Regions from separate parts of the Micromonospora sp. BQ11 genome, predicted to be linked through region 2. Evidence: riboswitches for the same ligand, from Rfam matches in the RefSeq annotation. Region 2 holds a riboswitch; each other region holds the start of a gene.

What was found. Region 2 has a riboswitch for cyclic di-AMP ahead of ACTMSW_RS06225 (coiled-coil domain-containing protein). Riboswitches for the same ligand answer to the same signal wherever they lie in the genome.
Region 1: another riboswitch for cyclic di-AMP. It lies ahead of ACTMSW_RS16720 (coiled-coil domain-containing protein); the one in region 2 lies ahead of ACTMSW_RS06225 (coiled-coil domain-containing protein).
Region 3: another riboswitch for cyclic di-AMP. It lies ahead of ACTMSW_RS27500 (C39 family peptidase); the one in region 2 lies ahead of ACTMSW_RS06225 (coiled-coil domain-containing protein).
Region 4: another riboswitch for cyclic di-AMP. It lies ahead of ACTMSW_RS29950 (transglycosylase family protein); the one in region 2 lies ahead of ACTMSW_RS06225 (coiled-coil domain-containing protein).

The regions. Positions count from the first base shown of each region.
Region 1 covers NZ_JBQHDB010000007.1:80,776-88,100, reverse strand. Annotated here, with positions in the region: gene ACTMSW_RS16725 (carbonic anhydrase) at 1-479, shown strand, start outside; gene ACTMSW_RS16720 (coiled-coil domain-containing protein) at 541-1,554, opposite strand; cyclic di-AMP (ydaO/yuaA leader) riboswitch at 1,559-1,689, opposite strand; gene ACTMSW_RS16715 (YibE/F family protein) at 1,856-3,205, opposite strand; gene ACTMSW_RS16710 (DUF305 domain-containing protein) at 3,508-4,125, shown strand; gene ACTMSW_RS16705 (metal-sensitive transcriptional regulator) at 4,269-4,571, opposite strand; gene ACTMSW_RS16700 (heavy-metal-associated domain-containing protein) at 4,667-4,876, shown strand; gene ACTMSW_RS16695 (hypothetical protein) at 4,913-5,899, shown strand; gene ACTMSW_RS16690 (heavy metal translocating P-type ATPase) at 5,912-7,325, shown strand, end outside.
Region 2 covers NZ_JBQHDB010000002.1:477,233-484,557, forward strand. Annotated here, with positions in the region: gene ACTMSW_RS06205 (carbonic anhydrase) at 1-91, opposite strand, end outside; gene ACTMSW_RS06210 (alpha/beta fold hydrolase) at 241-1,266, shown strand; gene ACTMSW_RS06215 (HelD family protein) at 1,393-3,510, shown strand; gene ACTMSW_RS06220 (cation diffusion facilitator family transporter) at 3,602-4,522, shown strand; cyclic di-AMP (ydaO/yuaA leader) riboswitch at 4,673-4,804, shown strand; gene ACTMSW_RS06225 (coiled-coil domain-containing protein) at 4,809-5,882, shown strand; gene ACTMSW_RS06230 (DUF2269 domain-containing protein) at 6,015-6,530, shown strand; gene ACTMSW_RS06235 (SRPBCC family protein) at 6,559-7,017, opposite strand; gene ACTMSW_RS06240 (1-phosphofructokinase family hexose kinase) at 7,216-7,325, shown strand, end outside.
Region 3 covers NZ_JBQHDB010000017.1:11,762-19,086, forward strand. Annotated here, with positions in the region: gene ACTMSW_RS27475 (TrmH family RNA methyltransferase) at 1-182, shown strand, start outside; gene ACTMSW_RS27480 (alpha-ketoglutarate-dependent dioxygenase AlkB) at 381-992, opposite strand; gene ACTMSW_RS27485 (acyltransferase family protein) at 1,186-2,436, shown strand; gene ACTMSW_RS27490 (hypothetical protein) at 2,529-2,930, shown strand; gene ACTMSW_RS27495 (hypothetical protein) at 3,067-3,813, shown strand; cyclic di-AMP (ydaO/yuaA leader) riboswitch at 4,135-4,277, shown strand; gene ACTMSW_RS27500 (C39 family peptidase) at 4,503-5,351, shown strand; gene ACTMSW_RS27505 (alpha/beta fold hydrolase) at 5,462-6,205, shown strand; gene ACTMSW_RS27510 (peptidoglycan-binding protein) at 6,257-7,192, opposite strand.
Region 4 covers NZ_JBQHDB010000020.1:85,058-92,382, forward strand. Annotated here, with positions in the region: gene ACTMSW_RS29935 (diacylglycerol/lipid kinase family protein) at 1-599, opposite strand, end outside; gene ACTMSW_RS29940 (S8 family serine peptidase) at 887-3,052, shown strand; gene htpG (molecular chaperone HtpG) at 3,110-5,026, opposite strand; gene ACTMSW_RS29950 (transglycosylase family protein) at 5,151-5,801, opposite strand; cyclic di-AMP (ydaO/yuaA leader) riboswitch at 5,801-5,971, opposite strand; gene ACTMSW_RS29955 (ATP-binding protein) at 6,297-7,325, shown strand, end outside.

The DNA.
Region 1 (7,325 bases), on a different contig from region 2:
TCTTCGACCGGGGCCTCGGCGACCTCTTCGTGGTACGCACCGCCGGGCACACCCTCGGAGCCGAGGTGCTGGGCAGCGTCGAGTACGCGGTGGCCGTCCTGCGTACGCCGCTGGTGGTGGTGCTGGGGCACGACTCCTGCGGTGCGGTGCAGGCGGCGCGTACGGCGGTGTCGACCGGCACCCCACCCGCCGGGCACCTGCGTGCCGTGGTGGACGGCGTCGTGCCGAGCCTCCGGCGGGCGGAGGCCGTGGGCGTGTCCGACCTCGACGGGATCATCGACATCCACATCGCGCAGACCGTCGAGGCGATGCTGGCCAGCTCCGACGCGCTCGCCGCCGAGGTCGACGCCGGCCGCTGCGCGGTGGTCGGCATGTCGTACCGGCTCACCGCCGGCGAGGTCCGCACGGTGGCTGAAATGTCGGCGGACGGCCCACCGGCCGCGTCGGTCGACGTGCCGGCCGCCGCGACCGCCGCCTGACCGCTACGACGAGAGGGGCGCCCCCGACCGGGGGCGGCCCTCTCGTGCTGTCCGGTGGTCGTCAGAGCAGCGACACGTGGACGTGGTCGGTGTGGTTCGAGGGACCGCTGTACGACTTCCAGCCGGTCGCCGGGAACCAGATCTGCCGGTTCCAGATCACGTAGTAGATGCCGAGCCGGTCGGCGTTGCGGACCAGGAAGGCGGTCAGGTTGTTGCCGTACTTCCGGGTGTCGGTGTTGTGCCAGGGGCTGAAGCCGCTGTTCTGGAGCGACCAGTCGCAGGCGCGGCCCTTGGGATGCTCGTACGGCCCACCCGACCGGTGGCAGCCGACGAACCGGGTGAAGCCGGCCCGCTTGACCTCCTTGTACATGTGCAGCGTCCGGGGAGTGACGCAGCCGGAGGTGGTGGGGTCGTTCTCGCTGCACGACTCGGGCCGCCAGTCGCCGTCCCCCGTCCGGCCCGGTGCGATCTTCGCGACGGGTGAGGTGGCGTTGACCAGGCCGCCGGTCAGGCCGTTGCCGCCGACCAGGTCGAGGGCCTTCTCGGCCGCGACCCGGTCCCGGTTGAGGTCGTTGGTCAGGCGCTGCTGCGCCCGGACTTCGGTGTCGAGCGCCAGCTTCGCCTGTTCCACCCGGGCCTTGACCGCGTTGACCTCGGCGAGCTGCTTGGCGTTGACCATGTTCAGCTCGTCCAGGGCGCCCGCGCGCTGCACGAAGGAGTCGGGGGTCTGGGCCCCCAGCAGCATGGACACGGCGCCGATCCGCCCGGTCCGGTACGACTGGGCGGCGATCTCGTTGACCTGCGGCGCGAGCGCGTCCAGCTCGCGCTGGACCCGCTTGAACTCCTGCTGCAGCTCCAGCTGGCGCTTCTCCGACTTCCTCAGGGCCGCCTGGGCCTTCACGAACTCACGGTTCTTCGTCTCGATGACGTCGTTGAGCAACGTCGGCTGGGCGTCGTGGCCCGAGGGCTTCGGGGGTGTCGGTGCGGCGGACGCCGGGAGGGGCCCGGCGAACACGGCCAGCGCGGCGAGCACGGCCACCACAGGTGTCGACCAGCGGCGTAGGGGTGCCGTCACAATGTTCCCTTCCGTCGACCGCCGACCGGGTTAGCTGACGGGTTCGGGACGGAAGTGGCCCCTACCGCGTGCGCGGATTCACCCCAGGTACCTGGGTCCCCGGTTCGCCTCGCGGCGATTGGGCGGCGGCACCGCAGGCGCCGCTGCGCGCCTTCGGCGGTGACCGGCAGCGAGGTTACCCGACAGTCGTCCTGGGGATCTACGTCCGGAAGCCGACTAAACGAGCTATTTCGAAGCCAAAGCCGATGACCAGTGACGCGACTATCAGGCGGGTGGGTCCGCGTGATCACGCTACGCAGTTTCACCATGCGGTGTCCGTGCTCCTTCCTCGGTCGGGCCACCTGCCGGGGGTGGCGGGCGCGGTGTCCGTCGCGCGGGGGGCGCTGAGCGCCTCCAGCGCCTCCGCCCGTACCGCCGCGCGGGGGATCGGCGGTTCGGCGGGTGCGTCGCCGGCGGTGGCCGTACCGCCCCGTCGGCCGGCCGTGGTGACCACGGCCGCCAGCGCGGTGGTGAGCGGCACCGCGGCGATCAGGCCCAGGGTGGCGACCGCGCTCCGGACGATCTCCTGGGCCAGGAACTCGCTGGTGAGGATCTGGGTCACCGCCCGCGAGTCGGCGGTGAGCAGGAGCAGCACGGGCAGGGAGGCGCCCGCGTACGCCAGCACGATCGTGTTCACCGTGGAGGCGATGTGTGCGCGGCCGACCCGGGTCGCCGCCCGGTAGAGCTGCAACCGGCTCAGCCCGGGGTTGGCGTGCGCCAATTCGGTGACGGTGGCGGCCTGGGTGACCGTGACGTCGTCGAGCACGCCGAGCGAGCCGATGATGATGCCGGCCAGCAGCAGCCCGTGCAGGTCGACGTCGGCCTGGTACATCGACAGCGTCGTGGCGTCCTCGCTGCCGTACCCGGTCAGGTGGGCGGCCGCGGTGGCGAGGGTGCCGAGAACGCCGGTCAGCACCAGGCTGCCGAGTGTCCCGAGCACCGCCACGGACGTCTGCGCGGTCACCCCGTGGGTCAGATAGAGCACCACGAACATGATCAACGCGGCGCCGACGACCGCGACCAGCAGCGGCGACTGCCCGGCGCTGATCCCGGGCAGCACGAAGGTGAGCAGGATGGCGAAGCTCGCCGCGAGGCCGGCGAGCGCGGCCAGCCCGCGCCACCGCCCGAACGCGACGATGGCGGCGGCGAAGAGGGCCACGAGCCAGACCAACGGTGCGCCGCGCTGATGCTCCGCGATGTTGTAGGCGCTGGCCGTCGGGTCGGCCGGGTCGATCAGCTCCACCAGGATGATCTCGTCGCCCGCCTCGACGGTCGGTGCGCCCGGCCCGGCCGGGATCGGCGTCTCGACCTGCTGCCCGGCGTCCGGCCCCTCGTCGACGCGCACGGTCACCCGGCCGCACGGTCCGTCCGCGGCGCCCGGCGACCCCTCCGGGGTGTCGGGTCGCGGCGGGCAGGCTTCGCTGACGACTCTCGTCACGGTGCCGTGGTAGCGGGGTGGCTCGGTGCCCTGGTCCGTCTCGGGGGCGTTGCGGGGCCAGAGCACCAGGGCGGCGACCAGGGTGGCGACGAAGAGGGGGACCACCGTCGCGACGAGGATCCGCCGCACCCCGGGTGGGGTGGACGGAGCGGGACGGGTGTGGTCGGCGCCCATTGCGTGTCTCCCAACGAATCCTCAGACGGGTACGTGCCGGCGAGCCGGTCGGTTCAGAGTTCCGTGAGCCGGAGAGCCATCGGCCGAATGGTAGCCACCGCCACCTCCCGACACCGGTCGCAAGGCCCGGTGTCGGCCGTCGCACGTAAGGAAGGGCCCCCCGTTAACGCCTGCGGTAGAGGAAGGGCCCCCGCTTAACACCGGCCCCCGTCGGCCGGTCGGCACGCTAGCGTGGGCGTGTGCGGACGACGGCAACCGTGACGGCCGGGCGGTGGACCTGGCGGCTCCCGAAAGGTGCAACCGTGAACCCTCGTACCATCGCGCGCCGTGCCGTCCTGGCCGGCGTCACCGTCACCGCCGCCGTCGTGCTGACCGCCTGCGGCGGCGCTGACCACTCGTCCGGCGGGAACCACGGCATGCCCGCCGCCCCCTCGTCGGGCGCGAGCGCGGCGACCGTCGACGACGCGGACGTCATGTTCGCCCAGATGATGATTCCGCACCACCGGCAGGCCGTGGAGATGGCCGACCTGGCCACCGCCCGGGCCGGCGACCCGGAGGTCAAGCGGCTCGCCGGGCAGATCAAAGGTGCGCAGGGGCCGGAGATCGCCACCATGAGCGGCTGGCTGGCCGAGTGGGGTCGGCCGGTGCCGTCGCCCGGGGCCGAGATGCCGCACATGGGCCACGGCATGCCCGGGATGATGTCCGAGGCTGACATGTCGGGGCTGGCGGCCGCATCCGGCCGCGAGTTCGACCGACAGTTCCTGACCATGATGATCGCCCACCACGATGGGGCGGTGACGATGGCCCAGACCGAGCTGTCCGAGGGCGCCGACGCGCGCGCCAAGGACCTCGCGCAGCAGATCATCACGTCCCAGCAGGCGGAGATCGCCACGATGCGCAAGATCCTCGACCGGCTCTGAGCGGAACCGGCCCGCCGGGCGGCACCAGCCCTCGCCGGCCGCCGCCCTCGGGGCCGTGCAGCTTCGGGGAAAGTGCGTCCATCCCGCGTCGGATGGCCACACTTTCCGCGAAGTTGCGAGCGGGGAGCGGGGAGCGGGGAGGGTCAGCCGCGCTTCATGAGGCGGCCGACGGCGGCCATCATCTCGGTGGCCATCTCGTCGGCCCGGCCCTCCGCTGCGCCCTCGTGCATGCAGTGCCGGGCGTGCCCGTCGAGCAGGCCGAGGGCGACCTTGTCGAGGGCGGCCTGGATCGCCGAGATCTGGGTGAGGACGTCGATGCAGTAGCGGTCCTCGTCCACCATCTTCTCGATCCCGCGGACCTGACCCTCCACCCGGCGCAGCCGTGCGAGCAGCTGGTCCTTCGTCGCGGTGTAGCCCCGGACCGGGGCGGGCGTCGGTGTGGTCATGGCGACGAGTCTACCGTACCCCTCGGGGGTATGGTACGTTCTCGGTGTTGATACCCCTGAGGGGTATGATGGGCAGCGGCGAGAGGAGACTTCCGATGGTCACCAGCACGTACCAGGTCACGGGCATGACCTGCGGGCACTGTGTCAACGCGGTCAGCAGCGAGGTGGGCGCCATCCCCGGCGTCACCGACGTCCAGGTCGAACTGGCCACCGGCCAGGTCACCGTCACGAGTGAAGCCCCGTTGGACACCGACACCGTGCGCGCCGCCGTCGACGAGGCCGGGTACGACCTCGCCGGTGCGTGACGGGTCCATCCGACCCGGAGAAACCGAGGTAGCACGATGAACACGGCGATCAAGCTGAGCGGCTTCGCTCTCGGTCTCGCGGCGGTGTTCGGCACGGCGTACGGGGTCGGTCAGGTCGCCGGCCCCGTCGCCCCCGCCGCCGAAGCCGACCACGACGGCGACAGCGGTCATGGCGACGACAGCCACGGCGACAGCGGCGGTGCGGCGGACGACGCTCACCTGCCGGGCGGGTTGCTCGTCTCCGACCGCGGCTACACCTTCGAGCCGGTGGGCGCCCCGAGCGGGGAGTTCGCCTTCCGGGTCACCGGCCCCGACGGGCGGCCGGTGACCGCGTACGACGTCGCGCACGACAAGCGCATGCACCTGATCGTGGCCCGCCGGGACCTGTCCGGCTTCCGCCACGTGCACCCCGAGATGGCTCCCGACGGCACCTGGCGCGTCGACTCCCCCCTGGCCGGGCCGGGGGTGTGGCGGGCGTTCGCCGACTTCACCCCGACCGGCGGGGAGGCGTTGACCCTGGGCGCCGACGTGACCGTCCCCGGGGCGCTGGTCGAGCGGCCACTGCCCGCCCCGGCCACCAGCACCACGGTCGACGGCTACACCGTCACCCTGAGCGGCGCGCTCCAGCCCGGCCGCACCTCCGAGCTGACCCTCGCGGTGAGCCGGAACGGCGCGCCGGTCACCGACCTGGAGCCCTACCTCGGTGCGTACGGGCACCTGGTGGCGTTGCGGCGGGGTGACCTGGCGTACCTGCACGTGCACCCGGACGGGACGCCCGGTGACGGGCGGACCCGGCCCGGCCCGGAGGTGACCTTCTTCGCCGAGGTGCCGTCGGCCGGCACGTACCGGCTCTACCTGGACTTCCAGCACGGGGGTCGGGTGCGCACCGCCGAGTTCACCGTCACCGCGGGCACCCCGTCGGCGACGAGCGCCCCGGCGGCCACGAGCACCCCGGCCGTGCCGGCGCCGCCCACTCCGAGCCCGGGCGCCGACCACGGCACCCCCGGCCACGGACACGACTGACGGGAGCGCGCGATGACGACGACACGCGGGTCACTACCGGTGGCCCCGAACCTGGTCGAGCTGTCGATCGGCGGCATGACCTGCGCCTCCTGCGCGGCCCGGATCGAGAAGAAGCTGAACCGGATGGACGGGGTGACCGCCACGGTCAACTACGCCACCGAGAAGGCCACCGTCCGGTACGCCGACGAGATCACCCCGGCCGACCTGATCGCCACGGTGGAGAAGACCGGCTACACCGCCGTTCTCCCGCCGCCGCCCGCCGCCGCCGGTGCGGAGTCGACCGGCGAGCCGGTCGACGAGCTGCGTGGCCTGCGTACGCGGCTGTGGGTCTCGGCGGCCCTGACCCTGCCGGTGATCGTGCTGGCGATGGTGCCGGCCTGGCAGTTCGAGTACTGGCAGTGGCTGTCGCTGACCCTGGCCGCCCCGGTCGTGGTCTACGGCGGGCTGCCCTTCCACCGGGCCGCCTGGATCAACCTGCGGCACGGCGCGGCGACGATGGACACGCTGGTGTCGCTGGGCACCCTGGCGGCGTTCGGCTGGTCGCTCTGGGCGCTGTTCCTCGGCACGGCCGGCGTGCCGGGGATGACCCACCCGTTCAGCCTGGACATTGCCCGGGGTGACGGCGCCGGCAACATCTACCTGGAGGCGGCGGCCGGGGTGACGGTGTTCATCCTCGCCGGCCGCTGGTTCGAGGCGCGGTCGAAGCGGACCGCCGGGGCGGCCCTGCGTGCCCTGCTGGAGTTGGGTGCCAAGGACGTGGCGGTCCTGCGCGGCGACACCGAGACCCGGATCCCGGTCGACCAGCTCGCGGTGGGGGACCGGTTCGTGGTCCGCCCCGGCGAGAAGATCGCCACCGACGGGGTGGTGGCCGAGGGCAGCTCGGCGGTGGACGTCAGCATGCTGACCGGCGAGTCGGTGCCGGTGGAGGTCGGCCCGGGCGACACCGTGGTCGGCGCGACGGTGAACGCCGGCGGCCGGCTGGTGGTCACCGCCACCCGCATCGGCGGGGACACCCAGCTCGCGCAGATGGCACGGCTGGTCGAGGCGGCGCAGACCGGCAAGGCGGCCGTGCAGCGGCTCGCCGACCGGATCTCGGGCGTCTTCGTACCGATCGTGATCGCCCTCGCGGTGGGGACGCTGGGCTGGTGGCTCGGTACGGGGGCGGGCGCGACCGCCGCGTTCACCGCCGCCGTGGCGGTGCTGATCATCGCCTGCCCGTGTGCCCTCGGTCTGGCCACGCCGACCGCTCTGCTGGTCGGCACCGGTCGGGGCGCCCAGCTCGGCGTCCTGATCAAGGGGCCGGAGGTGCTGGAGTCCACCAAGCGGGTGGACACCGTGGTGCTGGACAAGACCGGCACCGTCACCACCGGCCGGATGACTCTGGTGGACGTGCGGCCGGCGGCCGGCGGTGACCGGGCCGAGCTGC
Region 2 (7,325 bases):
CGGTCACGTCGTGCCCGTGGATGGGCTGCCCGCTGACGAACCGGCGGTTTCCGGCCAGGAGGTCGGCCAGCGCGGCCCGCGGCGTACGCATGCCTCTCAGCGTGACCGGTGCCGCCCCGTCGACGGGCCGGGTTGCGAATCTTCTCACCGGCACGGTTGGCGTGGTGTCATGACGGGTAGCCGGTGTTACCGCCGGGTATCCCCGGTGTTCGATTTCGCTCGGCCTGGGGGGAGGTGACGATGCCGGAGATCCGCGAGGTACGCCTTCCGGACGGCGTCCGCCTGCACGTCGAGGTGACCGGACCGGCGGACGCCGAGGTCACCGCCGTCCTGCTGCACGGCTGGACGCTGGACGGGCGGGCGTGGCACCGGCAGCTCGCGCGGCTGCGGGAGCAGTTCGCCGGTGCGGTGCGGGTGGTCACGTACGACGCGCGTGGCCACGGCCGGTCCAGCTGCATGGCACTGCCCACGGCGACGGTGGCCCAGCTCGGGGACGACCTGGCCGCGGTGCTCGACGCGGTGGCCGCCGACGGGCCGGTGGTGCTGGTGGGGCACTCGATGGGCGGCATGACGATCATGGAGTACGCCCACCGCCACCCCGAACACTTCGCCACCCGTACGGCCGGGCTGGTCTTCGTGTCCACGACCGCCGAGGGCCACACGCACACCGTCTACGGCCTGTCGCCCCGGATCGCGCGGTTGATCCGGCTGGCCGAGACCACCGGCGCCGGGGTCCTGGCCCGGTGCGGCGCGTGGCGTCCGCCCCGGCCGCTGCTGCGGGCGCTGCGCCCGAGCATCCGGTGGATGCTCTTCGGCGACCGCTGCGACCCGACCGACATCCGTCTGGTCACCTCCGCGGTGGCCCGCGCGTCGCTCCGCTCGATCGGCGGATTCCGGGCCTCGATCGGGACCCAGCACCGGCTGGAGACCCTGGCCCGGCTGGCCCACCTGCCGGCGGCGGCGCTGGTGGGCGACCGGGACCGGCTGACCCCGCCGCCGTGCGCCGAGTCGATCGCCGCCGCGCTGCCGGCGACCGAGCTGACGGTCTGCCCGGGCGCCGGGCACATGCTGATGATGGAGCGCCCCGACGAGGTGAACGAGGCGGTGACGGGCGTGCTGCGCCGGGTGCTGGACCGGCCGGCGGCGAACCGGGCCGCGTCCGGCTCCCCGGCGGTGGCCGCGGCGGCGGCCATGACCGCGGCGGGCACGGGGTCCGACGCCCCGCCGACCGGGGACCCGGCGTCGGCGGGGACCGCCGGGCAGTAGCGACCGGCACGTCCGCGCACCTCAGGCACGGCTCGTTGCGGCGGGGCCGTACCCTCGTGCGGTTGGTGTGGCGCGCGGCGGTGGTCGTGGCGGGCCGCCGCACACCGGCGTCAGGAGGAGCGAGCGTTGACCGACCAGACCGCGCTGGAGCAGGAGATCGCCGCCGAGCAGCGGCACCTCGACCGCGTGTACGCGCGGCTGGCGGAGCTACGTCGGTCGGCGGTCCGCGCCGAGCGGGAGGGGTACCGCCTGGCCCGGGTGGGGAACTTCGGCGCCCTGGTGGAGCGGGACGCGATGGTGTTCCACGCCGCACAGCGGCGGCACGTGCTGGACGCCGAGTACGAGGGTCTGGTCTTCGGCCGGCTCGACCTGCGTGACCGTCAGGTGCTGCACGTCGGGCGGCTGGGCATCCGGGACGAGGATGCGGCGACGCTGGTGGTCGACTGGCGGGCTCCGGCCGCCGCCGCCTTCTACCAGGCCACTCCGGCCGAGCCGCTGGGCGTGGTCCGGCGGCGCATGATCCAGTCGTCCGGCGAGCGGGTCACCCGCATCGAGGACGATTTGCTCGACCCGGAGGCCGCGCCGGCCGAGATGACGGTGGTCGGCGACGGTGCGCTGCTGGCGACCCTGTCGAAGGCGACCGGGCGCGGCATGCGCGACATCGTCGCGACGATCCAGCGGGAGCAGGACGAGGCGATCCGCTCCCCCGGCTCCGGTGTGACGATCGTCTCCGGCGGCCCCGGCACCGGCAAGACCGCGGTGGCCCTGCACCGCGCCGCGTACCTGCTCTACTCCGAGCGCAGCCGGTACGCCGGCGGCGGCATCCTGGTGGTCGGTCCGTCGACGGTCTTCGTGGAGTACATCGCCTCGGTGCTGCCGTCGCTGGGCGAGGACACCGCCACCCTGCACTCGCTCGGCACGCTGTTTCCGGGGATGCGGGCCACCCGCACCGACCCGCCGGAGGTGGCGGCGGTGAAGGGCTCGCTGCGGATGCGGCGGGTCCTGGAGCGGGCGGCCCGGGACGCGGTGCCGGACGGCCCGGCCGAGTTGCGGCTGCTGTACCGGGGTGAACTGCTCCGGCTGGACCGGCGGGAGCTGGACGGGATCCGGGAGCGGGTGCTGCACCGGGGTGCCCGTCGCAACGAGGTGCGCCGGGCCGGCTTCGACGGCGTGTTCGCGGCGCTGTGGGCGCAGGCCCGCCGGTTGGCCATCGGCCGGCTGCCCGAGCAGCGCGCCTTCGAGGGCGAGATCGCCGAGCGGCCCGAGTTCCGGGAGTTCCTGAAGGCGTGGTGGCCGCGCCTGCACCCTCGCCACGTGCTCGGCTGGCTGGCCCACCCGGACCGGCTGCGCCGGTACGCCGGTGGGATCCTCTCCGGTCGGGAGATCCGGTTGCTGGGCGACGCGTACCGGTCGCTGGGCACCGAGGGTCTGACGATCGCGGACATCGCCCTGCTGGACGAGCTGGACGAGCTGCTCGGCAAGCCGATGAAGCCGGCCCGCGCGAAGCGGGACCCGTTCCAGCTCGCCGGCGGGGTGCGCGAGCTGAGCACCTTCGCCGACCGGCAGCGGGCCGCCCGCGAGGCGGCCCGGCAACGGCCGGAGGACTACCGCGAGTACGCGCACGTCGTGGTCGACGAGTCGCAGGACGTGTCGCCGATGCAGTGGCGGATGATCGGCCGCCGGGGGCGGCTGGCGTCGTGGACGGTGGTCGGTGACCCGGCGCAGACCGCCTGGACCGGGGACCCGCAGGAGCTGGCCCGGGCGCGGGACCAGGCGCTGGGCCGGCGGCGCCGGCACCAGTTCACCCTCACCACCAACTACCGGAACTCGGCGGAGATCTTCGCGGTCGCGGCGGCGGAGATCCGCCGGCTCTACCCCGACCTGCCGCTGCCGACCGCGGTGCGGTCGACCGGGGTGGAACCGGTGCAGCTGGTGGTGCCGGCCTCGGAGCTGGAGACCACCGTCGTCGAGGCGGCCACCGCCCTGCTCGCGGAGGTGGAGGGCACCGTCGGTGTGATCACGCCGGTGCCGCGCCGCGACCAGGTCGCGGGCTGGCTGGGCGGCCTGGGAGTCCCGCGGCTTCAGGTGGTGACCAGCCTGGAGGCCAAGGGCATGGAGTACGACGGGGTCGTGCTGGTCGCGCCGGGCGAGATCCGGGCCGATCCGGGCTCGGGTGTACGGACCCTCTACGTCGCCCTGTCGCGGGCCACCCAGCGGCTGACCACCGTCGAACCGACGGGCTGACCCCGGACGTCCACCAGACCGACTTCAGTTGCACACATTGCGATGTGAGCATAGATTTGACGTGGGTCCGGACTGCGACGGAGGTTTCCGCGTGGGCGCAGGGCACGACCACCACCACGGTTCGGTCGCTAACGCCGCACACCGCCACCGAGGGCGGCTCTGGGCCGCTTTCGCGCTGCTCTTCGCGCTGATGGCGGTCGAGGCCGTGACGGCCCTCCGTACCGGCTCGCTGGCCCTGCTCAGCGACGCCGGGCACATGTTCACCGACGTGCTCGGCATCGGCATGGCCCTGGCCGCGATCACCGCCACCCGGCGGAGCACCTCCGACCCGCAGCGCACCTTCGGGCTGTACCGGCTGGAGGTGCTGGCCGCCCTGGCCAACGCCGTGCTGCTCTCCGGCGTGGCGGTCTACGTGGTGGTCGAGGCGGTACGCCGGTTCGGTGACCCTCCGGAGGTCTCCACCGGCCCGATGCTGGTGGTGGCCGTGCTCGGCCTGCTGGCGAACCTCGTCGCCTTCGGCCTGCTGCGCCCCGGCGCCAAGGAGAACATCAACCTCCAGGGGGCGTACCTGGAGGTCCTCGGCGACCTGCTGGGCTCGCTCGGGGTGATCGGGGCGGCCCTGCTGATCTCCGTCACCGACTGGTGGTGGGCCGATCCCCTGGTCGCGGTCGCGATCGGTGTGTTCATCCTGCCCCGCACGTGGCGGCTGGGGCGGTCCGCGCTGCGGATCCTGGTCCAGGCGGCCCCGGAGCACCTCCAGGTGACCGCCGTGCACGACCGACTGGCCGCCGTGCCCGGCGTCGCGGAGGTGCACGACCTCCACGTCTGGACTCTCACCTCGGGCATGGACGTGGCCTCGGCGCACCTCACCATGGCCCCGGACGCCGAGGTCGGCGCCGTGCTGACGGCGGCCCGGACGGCGCTGCGGGAGGACTTCCGCATCGACCACGCCACGTTGCAGATCGAGCCCGGCGCGACTCCCGGGACCTGCGGGACAGTCGAGTGGTGTTGAGCATCTCCTTAAATCAGAGTGTGTAAAGTGTGCTTATGCCGGTTTTGTCGGTAAGGGCGTGTGCACCATGCGTCACCACCGCTGCACGCGTCCCACCAGCACCGGTAGGCTCTGATCCGGCCTCCGCCAGGCGGCACCCACCGGTGCCGGCGGTGGCCGCCGCCTAATCGCCTGCCACGGCGAACCGGGGAACCATGTTCCTGGGGTGCATCCGCGTCAGCGGTAGGGATCTTCCGTCCCGAACCCGTCAGCTAACCCGGTCGGCGGCTGACGGAAGGACATCTGCATGCCCACACCCGTACGACGACGCGCCGCCCGGACGGCGGCCCTGATCGCCGCGACGCTCGCCGTCGCCCTCGGCGGCACACCGGTCCCCGCCGGCGCCGCCGCTGTCCCGACCACCGCTCTCGCCGCCCCCGGGCAGGACGAGGAGGGCGGCACCCCCGCTCTGCGAGCTCAGCTCGAAGCGGCCAGCAAGGGTTACCTCGACGCCAAACGGGCCCTGGACACCTCGGTCAAGCGGCAACAGCAGCTCGCCGTCGAGGTGAAGAGGACCGAGACCGAGTTGGCCGAGCGGAGCCGGCAGGTCGGGGAGATCGCCGGTCTCGCCTACCGCACCGGTCGCCTCGGCTCCGCTTCCGCCCTGCTGAACAGCAGCTCACCGGAGGGCTTCATGGACCGCGCCGCCGCGCTGGACCAGGTCGCCGCCAACGAGGACCGGGCGCTGCGCCAGCTCCAGGAGGCCCGCGACAAGGCCGCCCAGGCCAAGTTGGCCGTGGAGGTCGAGATCCGCGAGCAGACCAAGCAGACGACGGTGATGGCCAAGCGCAAGCAGCAGGCGGAGAAGGCCCTCACGGTGGCGAACGAGCGGGCGTCCGACCCACCGAGCAGCAGTGGCAGCGGCAGCGGCAGCCGCACCGCCAGCACGAGGGCAAAGCCGGCGCCGCGCAACTCCGACGGCTCCTGGCCGTCCGAGTCGTGCAGCGTGAACGACCCGACCCCGGCGAACGGCTGCATCACGCCACGCACCCTGCACGCGCTCAACCAGGCCAAGGCGGCCGGCTTCACCCGGTACGTCTCCTGTTACCGGCCCGGCGGGTCGGGTGAGCACCCGAAGGGCCGCGCCTGTGACTTCGCCGCGCAGAAAAGCGGCTTCGGCGGTGACGCCACCGGCGGGGACCGGACGTACGGCAACAACCTGGCGGCGTTCTTCGTCGACAACTCCGACCGGCTCGCCGTGCTCTACGTGATCTGGTACCGCCAGATCTGGCTGCCCAGCAGCGGGTGGAAGTCGTACAGCGGCGCCAACGGCGACCCGTCCAGCGACCACACCAACCACGTGCACCTGTCGGTCTACTGACCGGCACCCTCGGCCCCCGGTGGACGCCTCACGGCGGCTCACCGGGGGCCGTCGCGTACGTCGGCCGACGTACGCAGGGTGTCGTCGCCGGGCCCACGACGGGCCACCGCGGGACCGGCAGCATCTCCTGACATGACCCGACTCGCACCGCCGGCCCGCAAGGCCCTGCTCACGCTGCACGTGGTCAGCTCGGTCGGCTGGCTCGGCGCCGACCTGGTGCTGCTCACCCTCGGCGTCGCCGTGCTGCGCGGCGCCGACCCGGACACCGTCTACCCGGTCGCCGCGCTGGTCGCCACGCTGCTCTTCGCGCCGCTCGGCGTGCTCGTGTGGGTGATCGGTGTAACCAGCGCGCTGCTCACACCGTGGGGACTGCTGCGACACCGCTGGGTGGCGGTGAAGCTGGTGCTCACCACCGTCCTCGCCACGCTGGTGCTGCTGCTCCTCACGCCGAGACTGCGGCACGCCGGCGCGGTCGGTGCCGCCCTGCCGCACGCCGAACGGATCGACCTGGTCGTCGCCCCGGCGGTGTCCAGCACGCTGATGCTGGTGGCGACGGTGCTCTCGACGTACAAACCATGGGGTCGCCTGCGGCGCGCGGACCGCACCGGTGGGCGGCGGCCGGGGGCCGCGGCGCCGGCCGGCCGCTGACGACGGTCGTGGGCACCCGACGGGCCGGTCAGGTCGACGACGGGCCCGGGTCGAGGGCGGCGCCCAGCCGGCTGGCCAGGGCCAGGTGCGCGGCGCGCGCCTGCGCGAAGGCGTAGCCGAACAACGGCGCCGGAGCGGTGAGGACGATCTCCACGTCGATCCGCAGCACGCCGTCCGGCTCGGCCCGCAGCCGCGTGTGGTTGCGTACCGTCGTCGCGGGCCGCTGCCGGGCCACCGTGACCACCTCGTCCGGGTCGGCGACCAGGAGGTCGGCGCGGTAGGTGAGCGGGAGACGCAGGGGCCCGACGGCGAGCCGGTCGGTGATCGCGTAGCTGGCCAGGGCACCCGGCCGGGTCCGGACCTTGCGGACCCGGACGATCAGCGGATGCAGGTCGGCCTGTCGTCGCGGGTCGGCCAGCAGCGCCACGGCCTCGGCCGGCGTGCAGCGGGCCTGGACGGTGTAGGTGAAGGAATCACGCCTCGGCACGCCGTCTCCCACCGTCGTCTCGTCGCCCGATCCTCGCCCACGACGGCAGCGCTGGCAACGCTCCGCCCGCCACCCGCCGGACCACCGACGTTCGCCGGCCGTTCTGGCTACGGTCAGCTCGTGGGGAATCACGGAAGGCATCCAGGCTGCGGAGGGCGGGACCGATGAGCGGGTACGAGCGATGAGCGGGCACGAGCGATGAGCGGGCACGTGATGGTCTTCGCGCCGACACCCCGGCTGACGGTGACCGTCGACCAGCCCAGCGACAACCCGGAGCTGCACCTGCACCCCGGCGGGCAGGGCGTGTG
Region 3 (7,325 bases), on a different contig from region 2:
ACCTGCCCGCCGCCCGGGGGCGGACCGTGGTCGTCCTCGGGCACGAGCAGGGCGGCATCCCGCCGGAGGCGCTCGACAGCCTGGACGCGGCCGTGGAGATCCCCATGGTCGGGGCCGGCCACAGCCTCAACGTGGCCGTCGCCGGCTCGCTCGTCCTCTACAAACTGGCCGGCCTCCTCTGACCCGCGCCGCTCTGCCGGTCGGGGCGGCGCGGGGTTGTGCCGCGCGGGGTTGCGCAGCGCCCGCCGGGGTTGATCCACTCGCCTTCCGTGAAGTCGGGGTGTCCCGGTGGCAGAGATGCCCCGACTTCAATGAAGTCGTGGGGCGTGGGCGTGGGCGGCGCAGGGCGCGGAGGCGCGGGCGTGAGGGCGCGGGGCGGGTCAGGCCACGCCGGCGGGGCGGAACTGGACGCTGACCCGGGGGCCGACCGGGCGGGCGGTCTTCGGGATGGCGTGTTCCCAGGTGCGCTGGCAGGACCCGCCCATCACGACGAGGTCGCCGTGCCCGAGGGGGAACCGCAGGCTCGGGGCGCCGCCGCCGCGCGGGCGCAGCAGGAGTGGGCGGGGAGAGCCGAAGGAGACGATGGCGACCATCGTGTCCGTGTGCGCCGAGCGGCCCTGGGTGTCGCCGTGCCAGGCGACGCTGTCGCGGCCGGTGCGGTAGAGGCACATGCCGGCGGTGACGAAGGGCTCGCCCAACTCCTCGGCGTAGTGCCGGGTGAGCGTGTCGCGGGCCGTGGTCAAGACGGGGTGGGGCAGCGACCGGCCGGCGCCGTACCAGCAGAGCAGTCGGGGGACGTCGACGTCCGAGTCGTACATCCGGCGGCGCTCGGCACGCCATGGCACGTCGCCCAGGAGGACGTCGAGGACGTGGTCGGAGCCGCGGACCCAGCCGGGCAGGTGGTCGACCCAGGCGCCTCGGCCGAGCTGGTGCCGGGTGACGTGACCGGTGAGCGGCCCCAGGGCGGGGCCCTCCTCGGCGAGATCCAGCATCGAGGGCTGGTACGCGACGTCCGCCACGCCCCGATCGTACCCCACCGTCGAACACCCGTACGATAACGGCCCGCCGGGTAAGGTCGCGGTCGGCCTCCGGCCACGAGCCCCGACCCGCGGGCACGGCCGGTGACGCGAAGCGTGAAGGAGTTGCCGCCGTGCTGGTGTTCCCGACGACCGTGGGCCGGTCCGCGTGACGGCGGCACCCGTCGCCGACCAGGTCGCGTCCGGCGGCACCCGCGCCTCCGGCGGGGCGGGTCGCCTGCCGTCGCTGACCGGGTTGCGGTGGATCGCCGCGATGCTCGTGTTCGGTTTCCACGCCGGCACGATGGGGATCGTGGCGGAGCCGGCCTACAAGGCGGTCGTCGACCGGCTGTTCACCCTGGGCCTGTCGGGTGTGCAGTTCTTCTTCATCCTCAGTGGATTCGTGCTGGTGTGGTCGGCCCGACCGGGCGAGGCGAAGCGGACGTTCCTGCGTCGCCGGCTGGCCAAGATCTACCCGAACCACCTGGTGATGTTCGCGGTGGTGCTCCTGGTCGGGTACGCGATGGCCGACCCGGTGAACCCCCGCGCCGTGGTGGAGAACCTCCTGCTCGTCCAGGCGTGGGATCCCACGCCGGGCATCTTCTACAGCGTCAACAACGTGAGCTGGTCGCTCTCCTGCGAGCTGTTCTTCTACGCGTGCCTGCCGTTCGCCCTGCCGCTGATCCAACGGACGCGTCCGGGTGTGCTGTGGGCGGTGGTCGTCGCCGTACCGCTGCTGATCGTCGCGCTCTGGCCGGCGCAGCAGCTGGTGCCGGAGGAGAGCCGCTGGTGGTTCACGCAGGTCTTCCCGCCGGTGCGGTCGCTGGAGTTCTGGATGGGCGTGGCCGCCGCCGAGCTGATGCGACGCGGCCGGTGGCGGGGGCCGGGGCTGGGCGTGGCCACCGTCGTCTTCGTGGCCACCTGGTTCGTCGCGGGGGAGTGGATCCGCGCCGAGCTGTGGGCGGGACTGCTGTCGGTCGCGTACATCCTGGTCATCACCGCCGCCGCGGACGCGGACGTCCGCGGTCGGCGGACGCCGTGGCGCAGCCGGCCCATGGTGTGGCTCGGTGAGGTGTCGTTCGCCTTCTACCTGGTGCACGTCTTCGTCATGGTCACCGTGCTGCGCCTCACCGGTCACCATGGTGTCGGCCTGACCGGGTGGTGGGGCCCGGCGGTGGTGGTGGGCTTCGGACTGGTCAACCTGGTCCTCGCCGGGCTGCTGCACCGCTTCGTGGAGACGCCGATGACGCGCCTGCTCGGGCCGCGCCGCCGCGCGGCGCCCGCGCCCGCGGGGGACCGGGAGGACGGTGCCGTGCCGGGTCCGTCGGCGGCGCCGACGCCGGCGCGGTCCGTCCCGTCGGCCCGGGCCGGGGACGAGGAGACGCCCCGGGTGTACGCGCATCACGGCGACCGCCTCTAGCGGTGTCCACCCTGGTGGATCGCGGGTGAAGGATGGGCGTCGACACGCCCGCCGGCAGTGCGGACCGACGGGGTCGGGGGTAGCGTGACGTCGTGCTTCCGGTCGCGCTCACCTGTCCGTTGTGGTGGGTGACGCGCTGGGCGTCTCGGCTGGTGGCCGGCCTCGCCCTGACCGGCGGCCTCACCCTGGGCGTCGCCGCGCCCGCCCTCGCGACGGCACCTGTCATGGCCGCCTCGGCCGTCGCCCCCGCCGCCTCGGGCGCGCTGCCCGGCCCGACGGTCGACGTCGCGCCGGACGCGCGCGCCGCCTCGACCACCATCACGGCGCTCGCCGGGGCGCCGGGCGACGGCGCGTCGTGGCTCCGGCCGGCGGCATCGCCGGTCGCCGCCGAGGCAGCCGCGTCCGCCGACCGGGTCGTGCCGGACACCGTCCTGCGAGCGCCCGTCGGCCGGGTCCCGGCCGCCCTCGGGTCCCGCGCCCCGCCGGTGGCCTGACCCGTCCGGGCGTACGCCCGCACCGCCTTCCCGAAGCTCCCCACCGCGCGTCCCGAGCCCCCGGCGTCCCCGCACCCGGGTGAGCCCGCACGGCGCACCCGACGTCGCTTTCGCTTCCCGAGTGAGGTTGCCGGCCATGGCCATCGTCCTGAACGAGTTCCTCCTCGACGTGCCCCGCGCCACCGTCATCTGGTCGGTGCTGCTCGTTCTCGCCCTGACCGTGCTCACCGTGCTCGTCGCCCGTCCCGAGCGCGAACGGCCCACCGACGACCCGCCCGCACCGCCCGTCGAGGACCTGGCGGACCTGCGCCGGTACGCGGACGAGGTGGCGGTGGCCGCGGCGGGGGCCGCGCAGACCGCCCGACGGCGCCGCCAGGCGTGGCTGACCGCGCAGGAGGAGGTGGACCGCACCTGGGCGGCGTACGACGAGGCGGAGACCGCCGCCCGCCGGTTCGTCGGCACCAGGGCGTTGCCCAGCCCCCGTACGCCCCGCACCCCGACCGAGTACGCGACCCGGGAGCGCTGGCTGCACCAGACCGCGATGGCCGCCCACTGGCGCGGTGACCTGTCCGCCCGCCAGCTCAGTGACGTCTTCGGCCGCCGGCACGGCTGGAACCCGCGTCGGCACCCGGTGGAGCAGGAGGTGGTGCTGGCCCGGGCGGTACGGGACGGGAAGCTCGCCGCGTACCGGGCCGCCGCCGAGCGGGAACAGGCCGCGTGGCGCAACGCCGAGGTGGCCGCGGAGGCGGCGCGGGCCCTCGCCGCCGAGGCGTACGCGGCGGCGGCCCGGCTGCGTCCGGGTCGGGTTCCGACCGCCCGGGAGGCGGCGGCGGTCCCACGCCGGGTGGCTGCCGCCCGGTGGCGGCCGGCCCGGGTGGGCTGAGTACCGGCCTGTCCGCCCCGCTTTCGGGCGGTACTGCTCCGTTAATTCCGTGAGCCCGGTCACATGATTGCGGAAAGGGGCACCCGCCGCACCGTGGTCGATTGCTCCCGATGGTTCGGGCACCATCATCCAGGTGTGTCCCGATGTCCTCCCCGAGGGCGTTTCTGCGATCGCCGTCCCATTGAATACCGTCAGTGGTTAACTGCCTGCAAAATTGCTGCCGCGGGCCAGGTTTACGCAGGTGGGAGCGGGTTGGCAGGCCGATGGCCGGCCAGTAGTGTCGCCTCGTCCGGTGCGGTACCCGATCGCAAGGAGCGACGCCGCGCCGACCCGCTCAATCGTGATGATCACGAACCGGGGACCCAGTGCACGTTGGGGTGAATCCGCAGGCCCACGGCCCGCGGTAGGGCGTACTTCCCGCCCGAATCCGTCAGCTAACCCGGTAGGCGGCACCGGAAGGAGTTGCACTCGTGCAGCACGCACCCACCCCCTGGTTGTTCCGCCGTCTCCACGGCGCCGCGGTACCCGTGCTCGCTCGGCCGGTGGCCGCGAGCTGACCCACCGCGCTGCCCGGTAGTCCGGGCGCTCTCCCCAGTAGTGGTCCACCACCGCGCCGACGTCGTCCGCGCGGAGGGCCCGTCGCTGTCCCGCGCGGCGGGGACCCGGTGTGCCGCTCGCCCCCCGAGACCGTGGAGGAACATGTGAAGCACCACCTCAAGCGACAGCTCCGTCGACTGGCCGCCGAGCGCCCGTACCAGGTGGCCGCCGCGTCGGCCGCCGCGCTCGTCCTCGCCTCCGGCGGTCCCCTGATCACCGGCGGCGACGACGCCCCGGCCGCCGCACGGACCCCGGCCGGCGTGGCGGAGCTGCGCGGCGACACCACCGTCGCGTCGCGCGGCGAGGCCCGCGCCGCCGCGGCCCCGTCCAGCGCCACCCCGTCCGGCGCCGCCCCCGCGTCGCCGCGCGCCGCCACCAGCACCGCCGCCGCGGACCCGGACCTGACCCGCAGGCCGGAGCCGCCCAAGGCGCCGAAGCGCAAGATCCTGGAGTACGACTACCAGGCGCAGACCACCTTCTTCAACTGCGGTCCGGCCGCGGTCCGGAACGCCCTGAGCGCCGCCGGCATCGCCCGCAGCCAGGACCAGCTCGCCGGCCCGCTCGGCACCGACCAGTTCGGCACCGACTCGGTCGAGGACACCACCCGCGTCCTCAACGCCGTGGTCAAGGGCGACCCGTACCGCAGCCGGATGATCCCGGGCGGCGCGGCCACCCCGGCGCAGATGGACCGGCTCCAGGCCGACGTGGTCGCCGCCGTCACCGACGGCCGTGGCGTCGTGGTCAACGTGGCGGGCACCGCCACGGACACCGAGGGCGGCTGGCACTCGTTCCCCGGCGGCCACTACATCGCGGTGGTGGGCTACTCCGACGACGGGCGTCTGGTGCGGATCGCCGACTCCGCCGATCCGGCCGTCCCCGCGTACTGGATGACCACCATCGACCTGGCGAACTGGGCCGCCACCCGCGGCTACTCCGCCTGACCGACACGCTCCGCGACGGGCGTCGACCTCCGCAGGAGGGGTCGGCGCCCGTTGTCGTACCCGCGTCGCGGCTCTCGCCCGGCGGGTCCGGCCGGTGGCAGACTGCGCGCATGGTCGATGACTCGGGTGACCGGGACGGGCGCCCCGTCCTGCTGCTGCTGCACGGCATGGGCGCGACGGGGGAGGTGTGGCTGCCGTCGGCGCCGCTGCTGGAGCGCCGGTGGGCGGGGCGCTGGCTGGCGCCGGACCTCGCCGGGCACGGCTGGTCACCGCCGCTGCCGGCGTACTCGTTCGCCGGGCTGGCCGACCGGCTCGCCGGGAGTCTCGCCCCGACCGACCGGCTCGTGGTGCTGGGGCACTCGCTCGGCGGCGTGGTCGGCCTGGCGCTGGCCGCGCGTACGGCCGGACTGCCGGTGGACGCGGTCGTCGGGCTGGGCATCAAGGCGGTCTGGTCGCCCGGGGAGCTGGCGAAGGCCGGTGACCTGGCGGCGCGGCCCGTGGCCTGGTTCGCCAGCCGGGACGAGGCCGCCCGTCGCTACCTGCGGGTCTCCGGCCTGGCCGGGCTCCTCGCGCCCGACCATCCCGTGGTCGAGGCGGGCCTGCGGCAGCTCGACGGGCGGTGGCGGCTGGCGATGGACCCGGTCGCGTTCGGCGTGGGAGAGCCCGACCTGGCGGCCCTGCTGGCGGCGACCGACGTGCCGGTGGTGCTGGCCCGGGGCGAGAACGACCCGATGGTCTCCGACGCCCAGCTCAAGGAGTTCGGTGTCCCGGTCGTCACGCTGCCCGGCCTCGGGCACAACGCCCACGTCGAGGACCCGGAGGCCGTTCTCGCCCTCGTCGACCCGTACCGCTGACGTGCGCCGGCGGCCGGGCGGGAGGAACCGCCCGGCCGCCGGCCCCGGGTGTCAGTAGGAGCAGCCGCTGGAGGGCAGGGCGGACGGGGCCGGGACCGAGGCGCCGTCGTAGAGGGCTAGCAGCATCTGCTGCGGGCAGCGGTTCCCGCCGTTGACCCGGATCTCCAGGTGCAGGTGCGGTCCGGTGCTGTTGCCGGTGTTGCCGGTGTACCCGATGACCTGGCCGGCGCTGACCCGGCTGCCCGCCGCCACCGAGCGGGACGACAGGTGGCAGTACTGGTAGTACGCGCCGTCGTCGCCGGAGATGCCGATGCCGTAGCCGCAGCCGCCACCGACGTGGCTGATGGTGCCGGCGGTGATCGCGTAGGTCGTCACGCCGGTGTTCGTGGGCAGGTCGATGGCCGGGTAGTCGTGGTGCGGGTCGTCGTACTCGCTGCGCGGCAGGACGGACCGGCCGATGACGAGGCTGTAGTTGCCTCCGCCCTGCCCGTCGCCGATGAGCCACTGCCAGGTGGTGGCGCCGACGGTGGTGCCGCCGGTGAGGCCCCGGCTGGCCTTGAAGGAGTTGACCGCGGTGGTGGTGCTGGCGCCCCAGGCCCCGTCGACGGTGAGCCCGTGGCCGTACTTGTTGAGCGCGGTCTGCAGGGCCCGGACCGCGTTGTTGTTCGCGCCGACGTCGAGGGTGACGACCAGCCGGCTCCAGGTCAGCGGACCGACGATGCCGTCGGCGGTGAGGCCGTTGGCGGACTGGAAGGACTGCACGGCCGAGACGGTCCCGGAGCCGTAGTAGGTGTCCACGCTCAGCGTCCGTCCGTGGTGGCGCAGCAGGAACTGGGCGGAGGTGACGTTGGCGCCGGACATGCCGCTGCTCAGCGTGGGCCAGGCGGGGGTGGCGGCCTGTGCGGCGGTCGGGCCGACGAGCACGGCGACGGCGGTGAGGGCCGCGGCGCCGAGCCAGGTGAGCATCCGGCGGACGGTGATAGCCATATGGCGCACTCCTTGGGGTGGAGGGGTGCGAGCGGCGTCGGGGGCGCGCCGCGTCGACCGGTGCCCGGGGCGGACGGGCTCCGTCCGCCGGTCCGGGAACGCCGGTTCCGCCAGTATGGTGATGAAGATAAAT
Region 4 (7,325 bases), on a different contig from region 2:
GCACCGTCGAACCATTTCGTGCCGTCGACGGTGATCCGGGTCCGGACCAGTTCCCCCCGGACGTGCCGCAGCCCCGTCCACATGTAGGCGAGTCGGCCGAACCGGCCCTTGAGGTCGCGGTCGGCATCCCGGATGAGGTCGCCGTCGAAACCGGCACCGGCCATCACCGCGAAGTGCTCGCCGTTGAGGCGCCCCAAATCCAGGGCGCGGCGGCGGCCGTGCAGCCCGATCCGTACCGCCTCGGGCAGGTCCTCGGGGATCCCGAGGTTGGCGGCGAAGAGGTTCGCGGTGCCGGCGGGCAGGATCGCCATCGCGGTGCCCGAGCCGGCGAGCGTGTCGGCGCAACGCTGGACCATGCCGTCCCCACCCCAGACGAAGATCAGGTCGGCGCCCTTCTTCAGCGCTCTGCGGACCTTCTTCGGGGCCTTGCGGCTCTTGGGAACCTCGTACCAGAGCAGGTCGTCGACGCCCGCGCCGGCCAGTTCCGCGCGCAGGGCGTCGAGGCCGCCGCCGAGGGTCTTCCTCCGGTGCGCGACGACCGCGACCGTGCCGACGCCGGTCGTGACCGGGTTACCGCGCTGCGAGGTACTCGTGCTCATGCCCGCCGGTGTTACCCCATCGGCGTCCCTCCCACGCTCCACGCGACCGACGACCAGGAAAGGCGACTGACGACCTGACCGGTTCTCGACAGGAAAAGGAATTCTCACACCGACGGGAGCGCTCTTGTGCGCCGGTCATTGTTTCGGCAGCCCAAAGCCGGTCCGTCATCCGACATCGTAACAGCATTCACAATTGTCTGCGTTTTACTTCCATTGCCACCCCATGGCACCGGTCGGCCCCCGCCGAATTGCGGGCATCGGGGAACCACAACGGGAGGTAATGCGAATTGTCCAGAGGAAGAATTGCGCTGGCCGCCGCCGGTCTCGCCGTCGCGCTCGGCGTCCTGGCCGCCGGCCCGGCCGCCGCGGCGCCCACGCCGGCCGCCTCCGGCGCACCGGGTGCCTTCCGGCCCGCCGGCGCGAACGGGATCGCGGACAGCTTCATCGTCATGCTGAAGGACGGCGGTCGGGAGTCCGCGCGCCTGGCCGGCAACCGGTTGGCGGCGCGCCACCGGGCCACCGTCACCCACGTCTTCGCCTCGCTGAAGGGCTTCACCGCCCGGATGTCCACGACGGACGCGAAGGCACTCAGCCGGGACCCCGCGGTGGCGTACGTCGAGCAGGACGGCCACATGCGGGGCACCGACGTCCAGCCGAACCCGACCTCGTGGGGACTCGACCGCGCCGACCAGCCACGGCTGCCGCTCAACGGTGCCTACACCTACCCGACCACCGGCGCCGGTGTGCACGCGTACGTCCTGGACAGCGGCATCCGGTCCACGCACACCGACTTCGCCGGACGGGCCAGCCGGGACGCGGACTTCGTCGGCGACGGCCGGAACGGCAACGACTGCCACGGGCACGGCACCCACGTCGCCGGCACGGTCGGCGGCACCGCCCACGGGGTGGCCAAGGCCGTCCGGGTGCACGCCGTCCGGGTGTTGAACTGCGCCAACAGCGGCCAGTGGTCCTGGTTCGTGTCCGGCGTCGACTGGGTGATCGCCAACGGCGCACGACCGGCGGTCATCAACGCGAGCCTCGGTGGCGGGGGCAACACCGCGGCGGACGCGGCGGTGAACCGGGCGGTCGCCGCCGGCATCCCCGTCGTCGTGGCGGCCGGCAACGACAACGCCGACGCCTGCGGCTTCTCGCCGGCCCGCGTACCGGCCGCCGTCACGGTGGCGAACGCGACCTCGGCCGACGCCCGCTCCGGCACCTCCAACTTCGGCCGCTGCGTGGACCTGTTCGCCCCCGGGGCGGGCATCACGTCCGCGGGCATCGCCAGCGACACGGCCACGGCGGTGTTCTCCGGCACCTCGATGGCGTCCCCGCACGTGGCGGGCACGGCCGCCACGATCCTCCAGCGCAGCCCGTCGAGCACGCCCGCGCAGGTGGCCGCCACGATCGTCAACCAGGCGACGACCGGCGTCATCACCGACGCCCGGCCGGAGACGCCGAACCGGATGCTGTTCTCGGGCAACGACGGTTTCGGCAGCGGCCAAGGTGACTTCAACGGCGACGGGCGCGTGGACGTCGCCACCTTCACCCGGGGCGGCAGCGGGGACGTGTACGTCGCGCTGTCCACCGGCTCGTCCTTCGCGGGCACGGCGGTCAAGTGGCACGACGCCTTCGCGTTCGGCAACGAGGTTCCGCTCGTCGGCGACTTCAACGGTGACAACCGCGACGACATCGCCACCTTCACCCGGGGCGGCGCCGGCGACGTGTACGTCGCCCTCTCCACCGGCTCGTCCTTCGTCGGCACGGCGGTGAAGTGGCACGACGCCTTCGCCTTCGGCTGGGAGATCCCCGTGGTCGGCGACTTCAACGGCGACAACCGCGACGACATCGCCACGTTCACCCGCGGTGCGGCCGCCGACGTCTACGTCGCCCGCTCCACCGGCTCGTCCTTCGTGGGGACCGCCGTCAAGTGGCACGACCTCTTCGCCGTCGGCTGGGAGATCCCCCTGGTCGGCGACTTCAACGGCGACAACCGCGACGACATCGCCACCTTCACCCGCAGCGGCACCGCCGACGTGTACGTCGCCCTCTCCACCGGCACGTCGTTCGTCGGCACGGCGGTGAAGTGGCACGACTTCTTCGCCGTGGGTTCGGAGATCCCGACCGTCGGCGACTTCAACGGCGACAACCGCGACGACATCGCCACCTTCACCCGGGGTGGCACCGGAGACGTGTACGTCGCCCTCTCCACCGGCTCGTCGTTCGTCGGCACGGCGGTGAAATGGCACGACTCGTTCGCGTACGGCGGCGAGGTTCCGGGCGCCGGGGACGTCACCGGCGACGGCCGCGACGACCTGGTGGTGTTCACGCGCGGCCCGGCGGCCGACGCGTTCGTGGCCCGGTCCACCGGCTCGTCGTTCCTGGGCAGCGGAGTGAAGTGGCACGACTTCTTCGCCGCCGGGACCGAGATCCCCGCGCCGGGCGTGCTCTGGTAGGCATCGGACCGGCGGGCAGGGGGAGGTCGCCGGGCGGCGGCCTCCCCCTGCGCGGGTCTAGAGGGTACGGGCGAGCCGGTCGGCGAGGATCCGGGTGAACCGGGACGGGTCGGCCAGTTCCCCGCCCTCGGCGAGCAGCGCGATGCCGTACAGCAGCTCCGCGGTCTCCTTCAGCGACTCCTCGGTGCCGCCCTGCTCGCGGGCCTTGCGCAGGCCGGTGACGAGCGGGTGCCCCGGGTTGAGTTCGAGGATCCGCTTGACCGACGGCACCTCGTGCCCCATCGCCCGGTACATCTTCTCCAGCGTCGGGGTGATGTCGTGGGCGTCGCCGACGACGCAGGCCGGGGAGGTGGTCAGCCGCGACGACAGCCGGACCTCCTTGACCGCGTCGGCGAGGACCCCGCCCATCCAGGTGAGCAGGTCGGCGTACTCGGTGCGCTGCCGCTCCCGCTCGGCCTCCGCCTCGGCCTTCTCCTCCTCGGTGTCGAGGTCCACCTGACCCTTGGCGATCGACCGCAGCGTCTTCCCGTCGTACTGGCCGACCCGCTCGACCCACACCTCGTCGACCGGGTCGGTGAGCAGCAGCACCTCGTAGCCCTTGGCCCGGAACGCCTCCATGTGCGGCGAGTTCTCGATGGTCGTCCGGGACTCGCCGGTGGCGTAGTAGATGTCCGTCTGGCCGTCCTTCATCCGGCCGACGTACCCGGCGAGGTCGGTGGGCTCGGCCGGGTCGTGGGTCGAGGCGACCGACAGGATCTCCAGGAGGACGTCCCGGTTCTCCGTGTCGTCGATCAGGCCCTCCTTGACGGCGGGGCCGAACTCGGTCCAGAAGGTCCGGTACTTCTCCGGCTGCTTCGTCTTCAGGTCGCGGACGGTGGCGAGCACCTTCTTCACCAGCCGACGGCGGACGACCTGGATCTGCCGGTCCTGCTGGAGGATCTCCCGGGAGATGTTCAGCGACAGGTCGTGCGCGTCGACCACGCCCTTGACGAAGCGCAGGTAGTTCGGCATCAGCGCTTCGCAGTCGTCCATGATGAAGACGCGCTTGACGTAGAGCTGCACCCCTCGGCGGCCCTGCGGGGAGAACAGGTCCAGCGGCGCGTGGGACGGCAGGAAGAGCAGCGCCTCGTACTCGAAGGTGCCCTCGCCCCGCATGTGCACGACCTCGAGGGGGTCGGCCCAGTCGTGGCTGACGTGCCGGTAGAACTCGTGGTACTCGGCCTCGTCGACCTCGTCGCGGGGCCGGGCCCAGAGCGCCTTCATCGAGTTGAGGGTCTGCACCTCGACGGTCGGGGCGTCGCCGTCGGCGCCGGGGCGCTCCACGCTCATCCGGATCGGCCAGGCGATGAAGTCGGAGTACCGCTTGACGATCTCCCGCAGGGTCCACTCGGCGGTGTAGTCGTGCAGGTTGTCCTCGGTGTCGACCGGTTTCAGGTGCAGGGTGACCGAGGTGCCCTGCGGCGCGTCCTCGATGCCCTCGACGGTGTAGGTGCCCTCGCCGGTCGACTCCCAGCGGGTACCGCCGCTCTCCCCCGCCCGCCGGGTGACCAGCTCGACCCGGTCGGCCACCATGAACGCCGCGTAGAACCCGACTCCGAACTGACCGATCAGCTCCTGCGACGTACCCGCGTCGGAGGACTCGCGCAGCGTCCGCAGCAGCTCCGCGGTGCCCGACTTGGCGATCGTGCCGATCACCTGGACCACCTCGTCCCGCGACATCCCGATGCCGTTGTCCCGGACGGTGAGGGTCCGCGCGTCCCGGTCCACCTCGATGGCGATGTGCAGGTCGGTGGTGTCGACGTCGAGGTCCTTGTCCACCAGGGACGCCAGCCGCACCTTGTCCAAGGCGTCGGAGGCGTTCGAGATCAGCTCGCGCAGGAAGACGTCCTTGTTCGAGTAGATCGAGTGGACCATCAGCTGGAGCAGCTGACGTGCCTCGGCCTGGAACTCCAACGTCTCGGCCCGGTTGCTCACACCGTGTCCTTTCATGCTCGACGACCACGAGAAGGTTCGCGGAAAGGATACGAGCCGTCGCGGACGGCGATGCGACGACGCCCGGCCGGTGGTGCCGGCCGGGCGTCGTCGAGGAGGGTACGCGTCAGAGGCTGAGCCGCTGACCCGGGAAGATCAGCCCGGGGTCGTCGCCGACGACGCGCTCGTTGCGCTCGTACAGCGCCCGCCAGCCGCCGTCGACGTCGTGCGAGGTGGCGATCTTGGCGAGGGTGTCGCCCGGCTCGACCACGTGGCTCTCGCCGCTGCTCGACGGTGTGGTGTTCCGCGTCGAGCGGTCGTTGCCCGAGTCGCGCTTCGTCGTGCCGGAGTCGCGCTTCGTCGTGCCCGACTCCGAGGACCGCTCGGCCTTCTTCGGCGTGTACGCCTTGGTGGAGCCGCCCCGCTTGCCGCAGGTCGGCCACGCGCCGATGCCCTGGCCGTCGAGCACCCGCTCGGCGACCGCGATCTGCTCGCCGCGGCTGGCCAGGTCGGCCCGCTTGGCGTACTTCAGGCCGCCGTAGCCCTCCCAGGTGCCCTGGGCGAACTGGAGGCCGCCGTAGTAGCCGTTGCCGGTGTTGATGCTCCAGTTGCCGCTGGACTCGCACTCGGCGATCGCGTCCCAGTTGACGCTCGCGGCCTGCGCCGGTGCGGCCGGGCCGAAGATCGCCACCGCGCCGGTCACGGCGCCGACGGCGAGCGTGCCGAGAGCGGTACGACGGGCGGTGCGACGGTGCCGGGGCTGGTAGTCAGATGTCATCGATGTGTCCTCCACGCCTGCGAGGTCAGCTGTCGGGTTCGGGCCGAGGAGCCCGGCCGCCGAGGCGGCTTCACCCCGAGGTGACGTGCACCGAGGAACGTGTGGGTCCCCCGCTCCATGCCTGGTGACGGGTACCGACGGCCGGCGGCAGGATTAGGCGTTACCGACCGTGGAGTTCGCGTCGCGAACCCGCTCGACGTTAGGAGCGCTTCGCGCCGATTGCCCACTTCTCGTGAACTTCCTCACCGCCACGCACGGGAGCACGAGCCGCCAACTTGCGCCCCACCCGTACCTGTGATCGCCCGCCCCCCTTGGCCGCCACCTGTGGCGGGGCCACAGGTGTGGATGCGGATGCCCGGGGGTACAGATCACCTCCGGGGTGGCGACGGATGCGCGAGCGTCCGCAGGTGCCAGGATGGGGCAGCTAACGCCAGCAAGGGGTGGTCGGCCCCGGAACGGGGCTGCGATGGGACTCGGTCGAGGGTGACGCAACGGGTGGGTGACCTCTTCGTCGGTGGTGGGGACACCGGGCGGCTGATGGCCCGGCTCGACTGGTCCCTGACGCCCCTCGGCGCGGTCGAGGGCTGGCCGCAGAGCCTGCGCGCCGCCGTGCGGATGGTGCTGTCGTCCCGCTACCCCATGCTGCTGCTGTGGGGGCCGGAGTTCACCCAGCTCTACAACGACGCCTACTCGGCACTGATCGGGGACAAGCACCCCGGCGCGCTCGGCGACGACGTGCGGGTCACCCTGGCCGAGGGTTGGGACGTGCTGGCCCCGCTCATCCACGACGCGATGGCGACCGGGGTGGCCAGCTGGGTGCCGGCCCTCCAGCTGCTGCTCGACCGCTCCGGCTACCGCGAGGAGGCGTACTTCAGCGTCTCGCACGCGCCGGCCCGCGACGACGATGGCCGTACGGTCGGGGTGCTCACCGTGTGCAGCGAGGTGACCGAGCAGGTGGTCGGCGAGCGCCGGCTGCGGCTGCTGCGGGACCTGACGGTCGGCGGGGACGGGCGCACCGTGGACGTGGCCGGCACCTGCCACCGGCTGGCCCGGGCCATCGGCGGGTACCCGCTGGACGTCCCGTTCGCCGCGATCTACCTGCGCGACGGCAGCCTGCTCCGGCGGGCGGCGTGCGTCGGCGGTGACCTGGTGGCCGCGGCGCTTCCGGAGAGCGTGCCGGCTGGCGACGGGCGGGACTGGGGCCTGGGGGAAGGCGCGGCGGGCACGGTCACCGAGGTCACCGGTGTCGGCGACCGACTCGCCCTGACCGGCGGCCCGTGGGAGGACCCGGTCGCTTCGGCGCTGGCTCTTCCCCTGCCGTCCGCCGAGGCGGACCAACCGCTGGGGGTGCTGCTCGTCGGGGTCAGCCCGAGCCGGGGACTGGACGAGGCGTACCGGTCCTTCTTCCACCTGCTCGCGCAGCAGGTGGCGGTCGCGGTCCGCAACGCGTCCGCGTACGAGGAGGAGCGGCGGCGCGCCGAGGCGCTGGCCGAGCTGGACCGCGTGAAGACGAGCTTCTTCACC